Regions from separate parts of the Mesorhizobium sp. M0029 genome, predicted to be linked through region 2. Evidence: predicted binding sites of a transcription regulator. Region 2 holds the regulator's gene; the other holds the start of a gene.

What was found. Region 2 encodes LexA, which represses DNA repair genes until DNA is damaged. Its sites were predicted from a motif close to TGTTCNNNNTGTGTTCNG; they were not measured.
Region 1: the regulator LexA is predicted to act here: its motif matches at 4,346-4,363, upstream of NKJ76_RS17635 (putative DNA modification/repair radical SAM protein).

What each region holds. Positions count from the first base shown of each region.
Region 1 is NZ_JAMYVF010000010.1:27,877-33,517, reverse strand. Features, by position in the region: gene NKJ76_RS17655 (WD40 repeat domain-containing protein) at 1-832, shown strand, start outside; gene NKJ76_RS17650 (hypothetical protein) at 834-1,286, opposite strand; gene NKJ76_RS17645 (aspartate aminotransferase family protein) at 1,442-2,824, shown strand; gene NKJ76_RS17640 (glutamine synthetase family protein) at 2,860-4,245, shown strand; gene NKJ76_RS17635 (putative DNA modification/repair radical SAM protein) at 4,365-5,600, shown strand; gene NKJ76_RS17630 (UdgX family uracil-DNA binding protein) at 5,603-5,641, shown strand, end outside.
Region 2 is NZ_JAMYVF010000002.1:64,532-70,172, forward strand. Features, by position in the region: gene kynU (kynureninase) at 1-291, opposite strand, end outside; gene NKJ76_RS03440 (GntR family transcriptional regulator) at 459-1,223, shown strand; gene lexA (transcriptional repressor LexA) at 1,429-2,211, shown strand; gene NKJ76_RS03450 (ComEC/Rec2 family competence protein) at 2,205-4,661, opposite strand; gene arr (NAD(+)--rifampin ADP-ribosyltransferase) at 4,773-5,189, opposite strand.

The DNA.
Region 1 (5,641 bases), on a different contig from region 2:
GCTCTCCACGTTCCATGACGCCGCCAACGACCGCCTGATCACCGGCGGCGAGGACGGCAAGATTTTTGCCGTTGCCGCCGGCGGCAATGTCAGCGAACTCGCCAGCGTGGGCAAGAAGTGGATCACCAGCGTTGCCGCCGGGCCGCAAGGCGCTATCGCCTATGCCACAGGCAAGACTGCCTTCGTGCGCTTTGCCGACGGCAAGACCAAAGAGTTTGCCCATCCACGTTCGGTCGAGGGGCTGGCCTTCTCCCCCAAGGGCATGCGCTTCGGCGTCGCCCGCTACAATGGCGCGACGCTGCATTTCCCGGCCGCCGAGGGCAGACCGGTGGAGCTGGAATGGGCCGGCGCCCATACCGGCGTGACCTTCTCGCCGGATTGCGCCTTCCTCGTCACCACCATGCAGGAAAACGCGCTGCATGGCTGGAAGCTCGCCGACGGCAAGCACATGCGCATGACCGGCTATCCCGGCAAGGTCAAAAGCCTGTCGTGGAGCGTGAAGGGCAAGTGGCTGGCGAGTTCCGGCGCGCCGGCGGCGATCGTCTGGCCGTTTTCGGGCAAGGACGGCCCGATGGGCAAGGCGCCGCTGGAGCTCGGCACGCGCGGCAACGCGATGGTGACATCGGTTGCCTGCCATCCGAGCCAGGATGTCGTCGCCGTCGGCTATGATGACGGCATGGTCATGGCGGTGCGCTTTACCGATGCCAAAGAGGTGCTGTTGCGCCGCCCAGGCATGGGCGCCATCACCGCGATGATGTGGGACAAGGAAGAGCGCCGGGTCGCCTTCGGCAGTGCCGCCGGCGACTGCGGCGTCATCGACATCTCGGCGTGACCTATTCGGCTCCGCACGACACCTTGCCGGTCAATTCTTTCGGCTTGCCGTCCTGTTCCGTGTCGGCGGCGTTGTCGTAGACGGCAAGCGTGTACCGGCCGCCATAGACGCCCTCGTCACTGGTCTTGGTCAGGATCGTCAGTTCGACAGAGTTGAATTTATCTCCGAGCTGATGCTCGTGGTAGATGTTCAGCCGCAACTCCTTGTCGTCCAGCCAGTACTGGGTGAGGTCGGAATCCTCGAAGACGGTCTTGCGCAGACTGTCGCCTTCCGGCCGGCCAAGTATCTCGAGATCGCCGCGAAAATTGAAGGTCGGGCCGCCCATACCTCTGGTGACCCCGGCGCCGACCTCGAATTGCACCGCTTTGTCATCGACGGAACACCAGACGCCGCCCGATGCGGAAGCCGCAGCGGCCGACAAGAGTAGCGCAATAGCGCAGATGATCGTCCGCATTTTTCTCCCCAAACCACAGACCCGATCGCATTGGCGCCCGACTGCGCCGGAAGGTCAAGTCTGCCGAACTTGCTGCTGACCCAATGCAGCGCACCAACACGGCCAATTGCGGTTGCCGTCGCCAATTGGGTAGTGTGCCGGCCGAGAGGGATTTCATGCACAGCACGAACAGTTCAAAAGCGTCCATCGGCGGTATCAGCCGTGACCGCATCGCTGCATTGCGGACAAGCGAGGCGAACACCTTCCGCAAGGCGCGGCCGAAATCGCAGGCCAAGGTCGGTAACGGCCTGCCAGGCTTCTTCGGCGGCGTGCCGATGCACTGGATGAACGACTGGCCGACGCCATTCCCGATCCTGGTCGACAGCGCCAAGGGCGCCACCATCACGGATATCGACGGCAACCGGCTCGACGATTTCTGCCTCGGTGACACCGGCTCGATGTTCGGCCATTCGCCGCCGCCGGTGGCGCGCGCCATCCGCCGCCAGGCCCGGCGCGGCCTGACCTATATGCTGCCTTCGGAAGATGCGCTGGCCATCGGGCCGCTGCTGCAAGAGCGTTTCGGTCTGCCGTTCTGGCAGATCGCCACCACCGCCACCGACGCCAACCGCTTCGCGCTGCGCGTCGCCCGCGCCGTCACCGGCCGCGAAAAGATACTGGTCTTCAACGGCTGCTATCACGGCTCGGTCGACGAGACGATGGTCCGGATGGTCGACGGCAAGCCCGTGAATCGGCCGGGGCTGGCGGGGGAGTTTCGCGACCTGACCAAGACGGCGAAGGTCATTGAATTCAACGATGTCGCCGCGCTGCAAGCAGCGCTCAAGGACAAGGATGTCGCCTGCGTCATTGCTGAGCCGGTGCTGACCAATTCCTGCATGGTGCTGCCCGATCCGGGTTTTCACGACGCCTTGCGCAAACTGACGCGCGCGGCCGGAACGCTGCTTCTGATAGACGAGACCCACACGATTTCGACTGGACCCGGCGGCTACACCAGGAAATTCGGACTACAGCCCGACCTGTTCGTGCTGGGCAAGCCGATCGCCGGCGGCGTGCCGGCAAGCGTGTGGGGCATGAGCGACGAGGTCGCCTCGCGCTATGCCGACTACAATCGAACCAAGGAGCCGGGCTATTCCGGCATGGGCACGACGCTGTCGGCGAACCCGCTGCAGTTCGCAGCCATGCGCGCAACGCTCGAAGAGGTGATGACGCAGGAGAATTATGCCCGGATGGATCGCCTCGCCCTGCGGCTCGATGCCGGGCTGACCGGCGTCATCGATCGCTACAATCTGCCCTGGCATGTCGCCCGCGTCGGCGCCCGCGTCGAGTTCATCTGCTCCCCTGGCCCGCTCAGGAACGGCGCCGAAGCCGAGACTGCCCATGCGCCGGAGCTTGAGGCGGCTATCCATGTCGCGCTGGTCAACCAAGGCGTGCTGATCGCGCCCTTTCACAACATGATGCTGATCTCACCGGCCACCACCGGCGCCCAGGTCAACCGGCTGATCACCGCCTTCGCCACGGTTGCGGCAAGGCTGACGGCATGAGACAAGCTGCCAAGCCAAACTCGAGTACACTAATCATGACTTCACCTTCGGGCTCGACGCCCGCCGAGGCGCAAGCCTTTCTCGACGCCCATCCCGAAATCGAAGCCTTCGATATCGTCTTGACCGACGCCAACGGGGTCGGCCGCGGCAAGATCGTGCGCCGGCATGAGCTGAAAAGCATCTTCGAGGGCGGCCGCCACATGCCGATCTCGATCCTCGGCCTCGACATCACCGGCGAGGATGTGCACGAAACCGGGCTGATCTGGACGACTGGAGACGGCGATCTCAGGGCATGGCCGATCCCCGGCACGCTGGTGCCGCTTTACGGCACGAACCCGCCGCGCGGCCAGTTGCTGATGGCGATGTACCATCTCGAGGGACAGCCTATGTCGTCGGACCCACGGCTGGCGCTGGCCAGGCAGGTCGACATCTTGGCGGCCAAGGGCCTCTATCCCGCCGGCGCCTTCGAACTCGAATTTTTCCTGCTTGCCAATGAGCGTGACGCCGACGGCAAGGTAAAGCCGGCGGACGCCGTGCTCGACGGCCGCCGCTCGGCCAAGACGGAAGTCTATTCCGTCGACCATCTGCACGGCATGGAGCCGCTGTTTTCCGACATCTATGCCGCGGCTAAGGCGCAAGGCATTCCGGCCGAAACGGTGATTTCCGAATACGCGCCCGGCCAGTACGAGCTGACGCTGAACTACCGCAAGGATGTCATGCGGGCGGCCGACGACCTCGTCATGTTGAAGCGGCTGGTGCGGGCGCAGGCGCGCCGCCATGGTGTCACCGCCTGCTTCATGGCCAAGCCGATCGAAAAATACGCCGGCTCCGGCATGCATTTCCATGTTTCGCTGCAGGACAAGAACGGCCGTAACGTTTTTGCCGAGGCTGGCGGCGAAAGCTGGTCGCTGCCGCTGCTGCAGGGGCTCGGCGGGCTGATCCAGACCATGGCCGAATCGATGCTGGTGTTTGCGCCGCACGCCAATTCCTGGCGGCGCTTCGTCTCGCAGTCCTATGCGCCGGTGGCGCCGACCTGGGGCGTCAACAACCGTTCGGTGGCGCTGCGCATCCCGGCGGGCGACGCCAAGAACCGGCGCATCGAGCACCGGCCGTCGGGTGTCGACGCCAATCCCTACCTGATCGCGGCAACGGTGCTGGCCGGCATCATCAAGGGTCTGGATGAAGGCCTCGACCCCGGCCCCGAAACCACTGGGAATGGCTATGAAGCCGCCATCACGCGCACGACCATGCCGGTCGACTGGCGCGCTGCGATCGAGGCGGCGCGGGCCTCGAGCTTCCTGAAAGAGGCGCTTGGCGAGGATCTGCATCGCACCTTCGTGGCGATCAAGCAGTCGGAGTATCTGCGCGTCGCCCGCACCGTCAGCGAGCTGGATTACCACCTCTACCTCCACGAGGTCTGAGAGACCGCCTGGAACTCGGGCAGTCGTCCTGCTAGCCCGACGATAAGGCGGCGATTACTTCTTCGCCGCCTGCATCAAATGAGGTGGCGCTGCAGCCTTCAAGAACATATCATGAACGGATGAGCGCACCCACCGTCCGTGAAAAGCTGGCAATCCTGTCTGACGCCGCCAAATACGATGCTTCTTGCGCCTCGTCCGGCTCGGCGAAGAAGGATTCGCTCCAATCCGGCGGTATCGGCTCCACAGAAGGCATGGGCATCTGCCATTCCTACGCGCCGGATGGCCGCTGCATTTCGCTCCTGAAAATCCTGCTGACCAATTTCTGCATTTACGATTGCAGCTACTGCATCAACCGCTCGTCATCGAATGTGCGCCGCGCCCGCTTTAGCATCGACGAGGTGGTGAAGCTGACCATGGACTTTTATCGGCGCAACTACATCGAAGGCCTGTTCCTGTCCTCCGGCGTCATCCGTTCGCCCGACGAGACCATGGCCGAAATGGTGGAAGTGGCGCGGCGGCTGCGGCTGGACGAAAAATTCTCCGGCTATATTCATCTGAAGACCATTCCGGAAAGCTCGGCCGAACTGGTCGAGCAGGCCGGACTTTATGCCGACCGGCTGTCGATCAATGTCGAGCTGCCGACCGATGAGGGCGTCAAGAAACTGGCGCCGGAGAAGAAGCCGGAAACGATCCGCCTTTCCATGGCGAACCTGCGCCGGAAGATGGAGGAAAAGGCCGAGCCGACGCTGAGGACCAAGAAGCGCGAACGCTTTGCGCCCGGAGGTCAGTCGACGCAGATGATTGTCGGCGCCGACAAGACATCCGACGACGGCATTTTGCACACCAGCGCGCGGCTCTATGGCAGCTATCACCTGCGGCGCGTCTATTATTCCGCCTTCAGCCCGATCCCGGATTCGTCATCGTCGCTGCCGCTGCAAAAACCGCCGCTGATGCGCGAGCACCGGCTCTATCAGGCCGACTGGCTGATGCGTTTCTACGGCTTTTCGCAGCCGGAAATCCTCGCCGGCAGCAGCGACGGCATGCTCGATCTCGCCATTGACCCCAAGCTCGCCTGGGCTTTGCGCAATCGGGCGAGGTTTCCCGTCGACATCAACCGCGCCGACCGCGAAGCGCTGCTGCGGGTTCCGGGTCTGGGCACCAAGGTGGTGGCGAAGATCCTTGAAACCCGCCGCCACCGACGCATGCGGCTGGAAGATGTCGGACGGATCTGCCATTCGATCGCCAAGCTGAGGCCCTTCATCATCGCCGAAGGCTGGTCGCCGGGCGGACTCACCGACAAGACAGGCCTGCGCGACACGATCGTAAAGTCCTGCGAACAACTGTCGCTGTTTTGACCATGCAGCCGGCTCAGCTCGACCTTGCCCGATACACTGTC
Region 2 (5,641 bases):
GCAGACCACCGTCTGCCCATCAGCCGCGCCGATCAGTCGCCCGAGCTGATCTCCGAGTTCCAACGGCATGTTGAACCAGCCGGCGGTGTTCCAGGCGCGAATGAGGTCGTGCGCCCATTCCTGCGTGGCGGCCTGCTGCAGTTCGCTGAAGACGACCGCTGACGCGGCGCCCAGGGAATTGCCGTCGAGATAAATCACGCCTTGCGGCAAGACAAAGCGTTCGCGCATGGAGCGCAGCGGATCGGCGGCATCCATTGCTTCGATTGTAGCGAGATCGGGTGTCGTGCTCATGATCCGGCGCCCCTCCATGGACAAACGCGCGCGGCGGAGCCTGCCGCCCAAACATGCCGGCGATCTTGAGTGGTCGCCCTTGAACTGTCAAACATTATATATAATTCACCCATTGAAAGGCTTTGATATATAATGATCCGCCGAGCGTTTATGTCTGATGGATCACGATGCTGGATGACGAGCAGACCTCGAAGACGGAAGCGGCCTATCGCCTGCTCAGGCGCGATATTCTTGCGACCCGGCTGGCGCCTGCCGCGCCGTTGAAGCTGAGCACGCTGCGCAACACCTACGGCATCGGCTGGACGCCGTTGCGCGAGGCGCTGTCGCGGCTGGAGGCGGAACGGCTTGTGACCGCCATCAGCAACCGCGGGTTTGCGGTCGCTCCCGTCTCTCGGGCGGAGCTCGAGGATTTGGCGCGTGCGCGGCTGGTGGTCGAACTGCCCCTGCTGGTGGAATCGATCGAGGAGGGCGACCGTGAGTGGGAAGACGCGGTCGTTGCCGCCCACTATCGTCTCTCACGGTGCGGGTCTGTTCTCGACGATCCATCGGATGATGCGGTCGACGCGTGGTACGAAAAACACGATGCCTTCCATGCGGCGCTGCTCAGTGCCGCGACATCCAGCTGGCTGCTGCGCTTCAATGCGACGATTTCCGACCAATTGCATCGCCATCACCGCTTTCTGGGTCTGGCCCCGACGCTGCGCGCCGCCGCCGGCCGCACGGATGGCCACCGGAAGGCCGTGGCGGCCCTGCGCGACGCCGTGGCGATCGAACACCATACCGCCCTGATGGAAGCGGCCCTCGATCGCGACGTCGAACGTGCGAAAACTCTGATGACCGCTCACATCGGCTACACGCTGCAGGTCTATGCCCAGAGTGAACCCGGCGCGGATGCTGCGCAGCCCCGTCCGAAAAGGAAGCGGCGATCGTAGCCGACGACGCAGGGCACTTTGTCTTCGTTTCACCCCGTTGCCGGCCAACGACTACGAGCGCCGCTCGCGGTGCCGAACGTCACGCTGAACAAAACGTCAACACATTCATTAAACTTTAAAAGGTTGCGGAACACAACTGGAACAGATAGTGTTTGTTCTGGGTTTGTTTTTTCTGATTCTGGTTTCAGAACCCCTGGGGGCCGCGATGCTGACGCGCAAACAACATGAGCTTCTGATGTTCATCCATGAACGCCTGAAGGAGAGCGGAATCCCGCCGTCCTTCGATGAGATGAAGGAAGCGCTTGACCTCGCCTCCAAGTCCGGCATCCACCGCCTGATCACGGCGCTTGAGGAGCGCGGTTTCATTCGCCGGCTGCCGAACCGGGCGCGCGCGCTGGAAGTGCTGCGGCTGCCCGACTCGATCGCACCAGGCCTCAATGCGGCGAGGAAGTTTTCGCCGAGCGTCATTCAGGGCAGTCTTGGTCAAACCGGCCAAGGGCAAGGCGGCCAAGGACAAGGCGCGATGGGCCAAGGCGGTATCGGCCGCCAGATCAAGCCGGGCTCGCCGTCGCGTTCGATGTCGGCCGGCAATGACGACGCCGTTTCGGCGGTGTCGATCCCGGTGATGGGACGCATTGCTGCCGGTGTGCCGATCGACGCCATCCAGCATCAGACCCATTCGATCTCGGTGCCGCCCGACATGATCATGGGCGGTGAACACTACGCGCTCGAGGTCAAGGGCGATTCGATGATCGAGGCCGGCATTTTCGATGGCGACACGGTCATCATCCGCAATGCCGACACAGCCAGCCCCGGCGAGATCGTGGTGGCGTTGGTCGACGATGAGGAAGCGACCCTGAAACGCTTCCGCCGCAAGGGCGCCTCGATCGCCCTGGAAGCCGCCAACCCGGCCTACGAGACCCGCATTTTTGGACCGGACAGGGTGAAGGTGCAGGGCAAGCTTGTCGGATTGATCCGGCGCTACTGAGCCGGCTTGGGTTTGTACTTTTCACGCTGGTTGTAAGGCGGCAGGCCGCGCGCTTCGCGGGAGAAGCGGCGTTGCTCGTGCCAGGGGCGATACGGCTTGTCGACGGCGAAGCGGATGGTTGGCGCTGCAGCTGCCGATTGCGGATCGAAGAAGACGGCGGCGCTGCCGTCGCGGGCCAGCTGTTTCTTCGTCACGACCAGCACCAGCGGGTCGCGGCACGGATTGTAGGCGGTGGCGTCATCGATGACGATCAGGCTCGCGAAGGCACAGGCCGGCCGCGCCGTCTTGCGGTCTTTCGCAAGCGCTACAATGGCTCCGGAAGGGTGCCGGGCGATACAGAGATCGCCGGTGCAATAGAAGGGCGAGCCGGGCGGCAGATCGAGCGGATCGAGATCGAACCGCGTATCTGTTGCCTCGAAAATCTCAGGTGGGATAATGGTTTCGGCCCGCAGCGCCCGTTTCCAATTGTCCGTGGTGAATTCGTTGGAGCGTTCGCGGTTGAGGGCGAGTTCGCCGCCACCGATCGGCATGGCCACCAGATGCGCATCCTCGGATATGAGCACGTCTGGCGTAAGCACCTGCGGCACCGTCAACAGGCCGGCCAGCGCGAAAGGCACGGCCGCCAACCTGAGCCAGGTGGTGGCCATGGTGGCGATGACGAGGGCGACCGCCACTAACAGCACCGAGCGGATGGAGATCAGCCCGACGGCGTCGACCGGCGAGCGCTCGGAAATCCAGGCCGATATAGCGATCATCGCCATCAGACCCTTGCCCATCACATAGAGGAACGGCCCGTCGGCGCCGAACGGCATCGCCAGTGCGCTGAGCACGGCAAAAGGCATGACGATCAACGAAACAATCGGCATCACGGCCAGATTGGCGATCAGGCTGAGCGGCGACACACGCTGAAAATGCCAGATGGCGAACAGCAAGGTTGCACTGCCGGCGATGATCGAGGTCATGGCGAGGCCGCCCATGGCCAGCGCGAATTTTCGCGACAGGAAGCCGACGAAGGAGCGCTTTGCCGGCGGCGTTCTCACCTTGTCGGCGCGGTAATCGGCCCAGCCGGCATAGGCGCCGACAAGGGCGGCGGTGGCAGCAAACGACATCTGGAAGCTGGGACCGACCACCTCGTGCGGCGACACCAGGATGACGGCAATGGCGGAGATCGCCAGATTGCGCATGGTGAGTGCGGCGCGATCAAACAGCACGGCGACAAGCATGACCGCCAGCATGATGAAGCTGCGCTCGGCGGCAACCACGACGCCTGAAATGACGAGATAGGCGGCGATGGAGACGAGTGCTGCCACTGCTGCATATTTCTTGACTGGGCGGCGCGAAGAGAAATCGGGAAACAGCGCAAAGGCGCCACGCAGCAACGCCATGATGGTGCCGGCAACCAGCGCCATGTGCAGGCCGGAGATGGAGATGATGTGGTAGATGCCGGTGCGCCGCATCGCTTCGTTGACCTCGTCCGGGATGCCGGCGCGCACCCCGACAATCAACGCCGCGGCAATCTCGCCTTCGGCGCCGCCGATTTTGCCCCTGATATGGTCGGCAATGTTTTCGCGCGCGTTCTCGATTGCCGAGGAGAGCCGCGCGGTCAGCGGCGGCGGTCCCTGCGTAGCAATGGTTTTCGGATTGCCGAGAAAGAAGCCGCTGCCGCCGATACCGGTGAAATAGCTGTCGAAGGAGAAATCGTAGCTCTCCGGCCGCACCGGACCGGTCGGCGGCAACAGCCTGGCATAGCCGGTGATCAGGGAGCCGGCGGTCATATCGGCGGGAACGGTCCGCGCCGAGAGCCTGACCCGCTCCGGGGCGTAGCGCAGCTCGGGGTAAGCGGTCGAAACCACATCGAGCGTCAGCCTGATGCGGCCGCTTTCCATCTGTTCGAGACTGACGACGCGGCCGGTCAGCCGTGTCTGAATCTCGGAGCCGAGCATCTGCGTTCCGGCGCGCCAAGTCTCGACTTTGGCGGCGACGACGCCGAGCGCGCACAGCATCGCGGCCATGCAGAACAGATGCGTCCTCGGCCGCGATCGCGTGGCGAGGGCGCAACATGTCGCCAGCACCACAATGGCGATTGGCTGCGCAAAGCCGGGCTCGCCGGCCAGCGAGAAATAAATGATGACGCCGGCCGCCAGGAAAACCGGCACCAGCAGGAAGGCGACGCCCCGGTCGAGCTCCGTGTTGGCGGCCACGGCAAGGCTGCGGCGGAGCGCGGGCCATGACGGACGGCGAAGCCATCTGCGCAGACGGGCGATAGATCCGGGCGCTGTGACTTGCGCCGGCAACGCGTGACCGGGCAGCGCAGGCGCGACGCCGGGATGCGGCTCAGGCAGCGCGAGGGGCAGCGGCTCGGCATAGGGACTATCGGCAAACAGCGAGCGTTCGCTGACGCTTGCCTCGGCGCCTTCGCCTTCCTTCGTGCCCCGGCCACGTCCAGCCATCGGGTCTGCCCCTTGCGCCCCAGACCCCTATGCTACATGAACGCGCAAAGCGCGAAAGTCCGCGTGATCACGTCCACCGCGCCGGAATCGACCATCACCTGGCAAGGACGCTCAATCCTCAATCATATCCTGGCCCTCCGCTCTCAGGCGAGCAAGCCCATCGTGCATTGCCTTCAATTGTTCCGGTGTATGACCCTGCCATTCACCGAGTTCACCCAGGATGAGCAACGGATCACGGGAGCGGTAGGATTTCGTCGGATTACCGGGAAATTTTTTGTCGGTCAGGTTAGGGTCATCCATAAAAAACCCCGTCGGCTTTACGATGTAAATCCTTTGACGACCGTCACCCGTTGCAAGCTCTGCTCCCCAGATGGCGGCTTCCAGTGTCTGGGTGAAATAGATCCATGACAGTGGTTTACCTCTGAAATTGGAAGGGTGGCCGACGCTCAGCAGATCCCCGGGTTTCAAATCCGCCCGGGTACCATGGTAGAACGGATCACCCTCCGTATGGTCGGCGTTTTCGGTCATCGGTAGTCCTTCTTTCAATCATGCCTCCTTCGTGGCGAGACCGGCCTGCACACAGTTGCGGTGTTCACGATAATGATTGCAGAAAGGTCAATATGCGTGACCAAGCCAACGCTGTCACGGCGGCGTTGTAGTCGGGCAGTGCCGCATCCGTGAAGAAATGTCCGCTCGTCAGAGGGGGCTACCACCGTCGCAGCGATGTTCCAGCCACTGTGACGGACGCTGCAGCCGAATGAAACCCAGACATTGACGCTGCTGCCAAACAAGGTTGCGCGGAGGGTGCGAACAGATTTTGTGCTACGAGGCTCCAGCGCCAGTTGACGCAACCGATAATTGCCGACGTGCCCCGGCCACGTCCAGCCATCGGGTCTGCCCCTTGCGCCCCAGACCCCCTATGCTACATGAACGCGCAAAGCGCGAAAGTCCGCGCGATCACGCTCCGCTTTCCAAGGTTC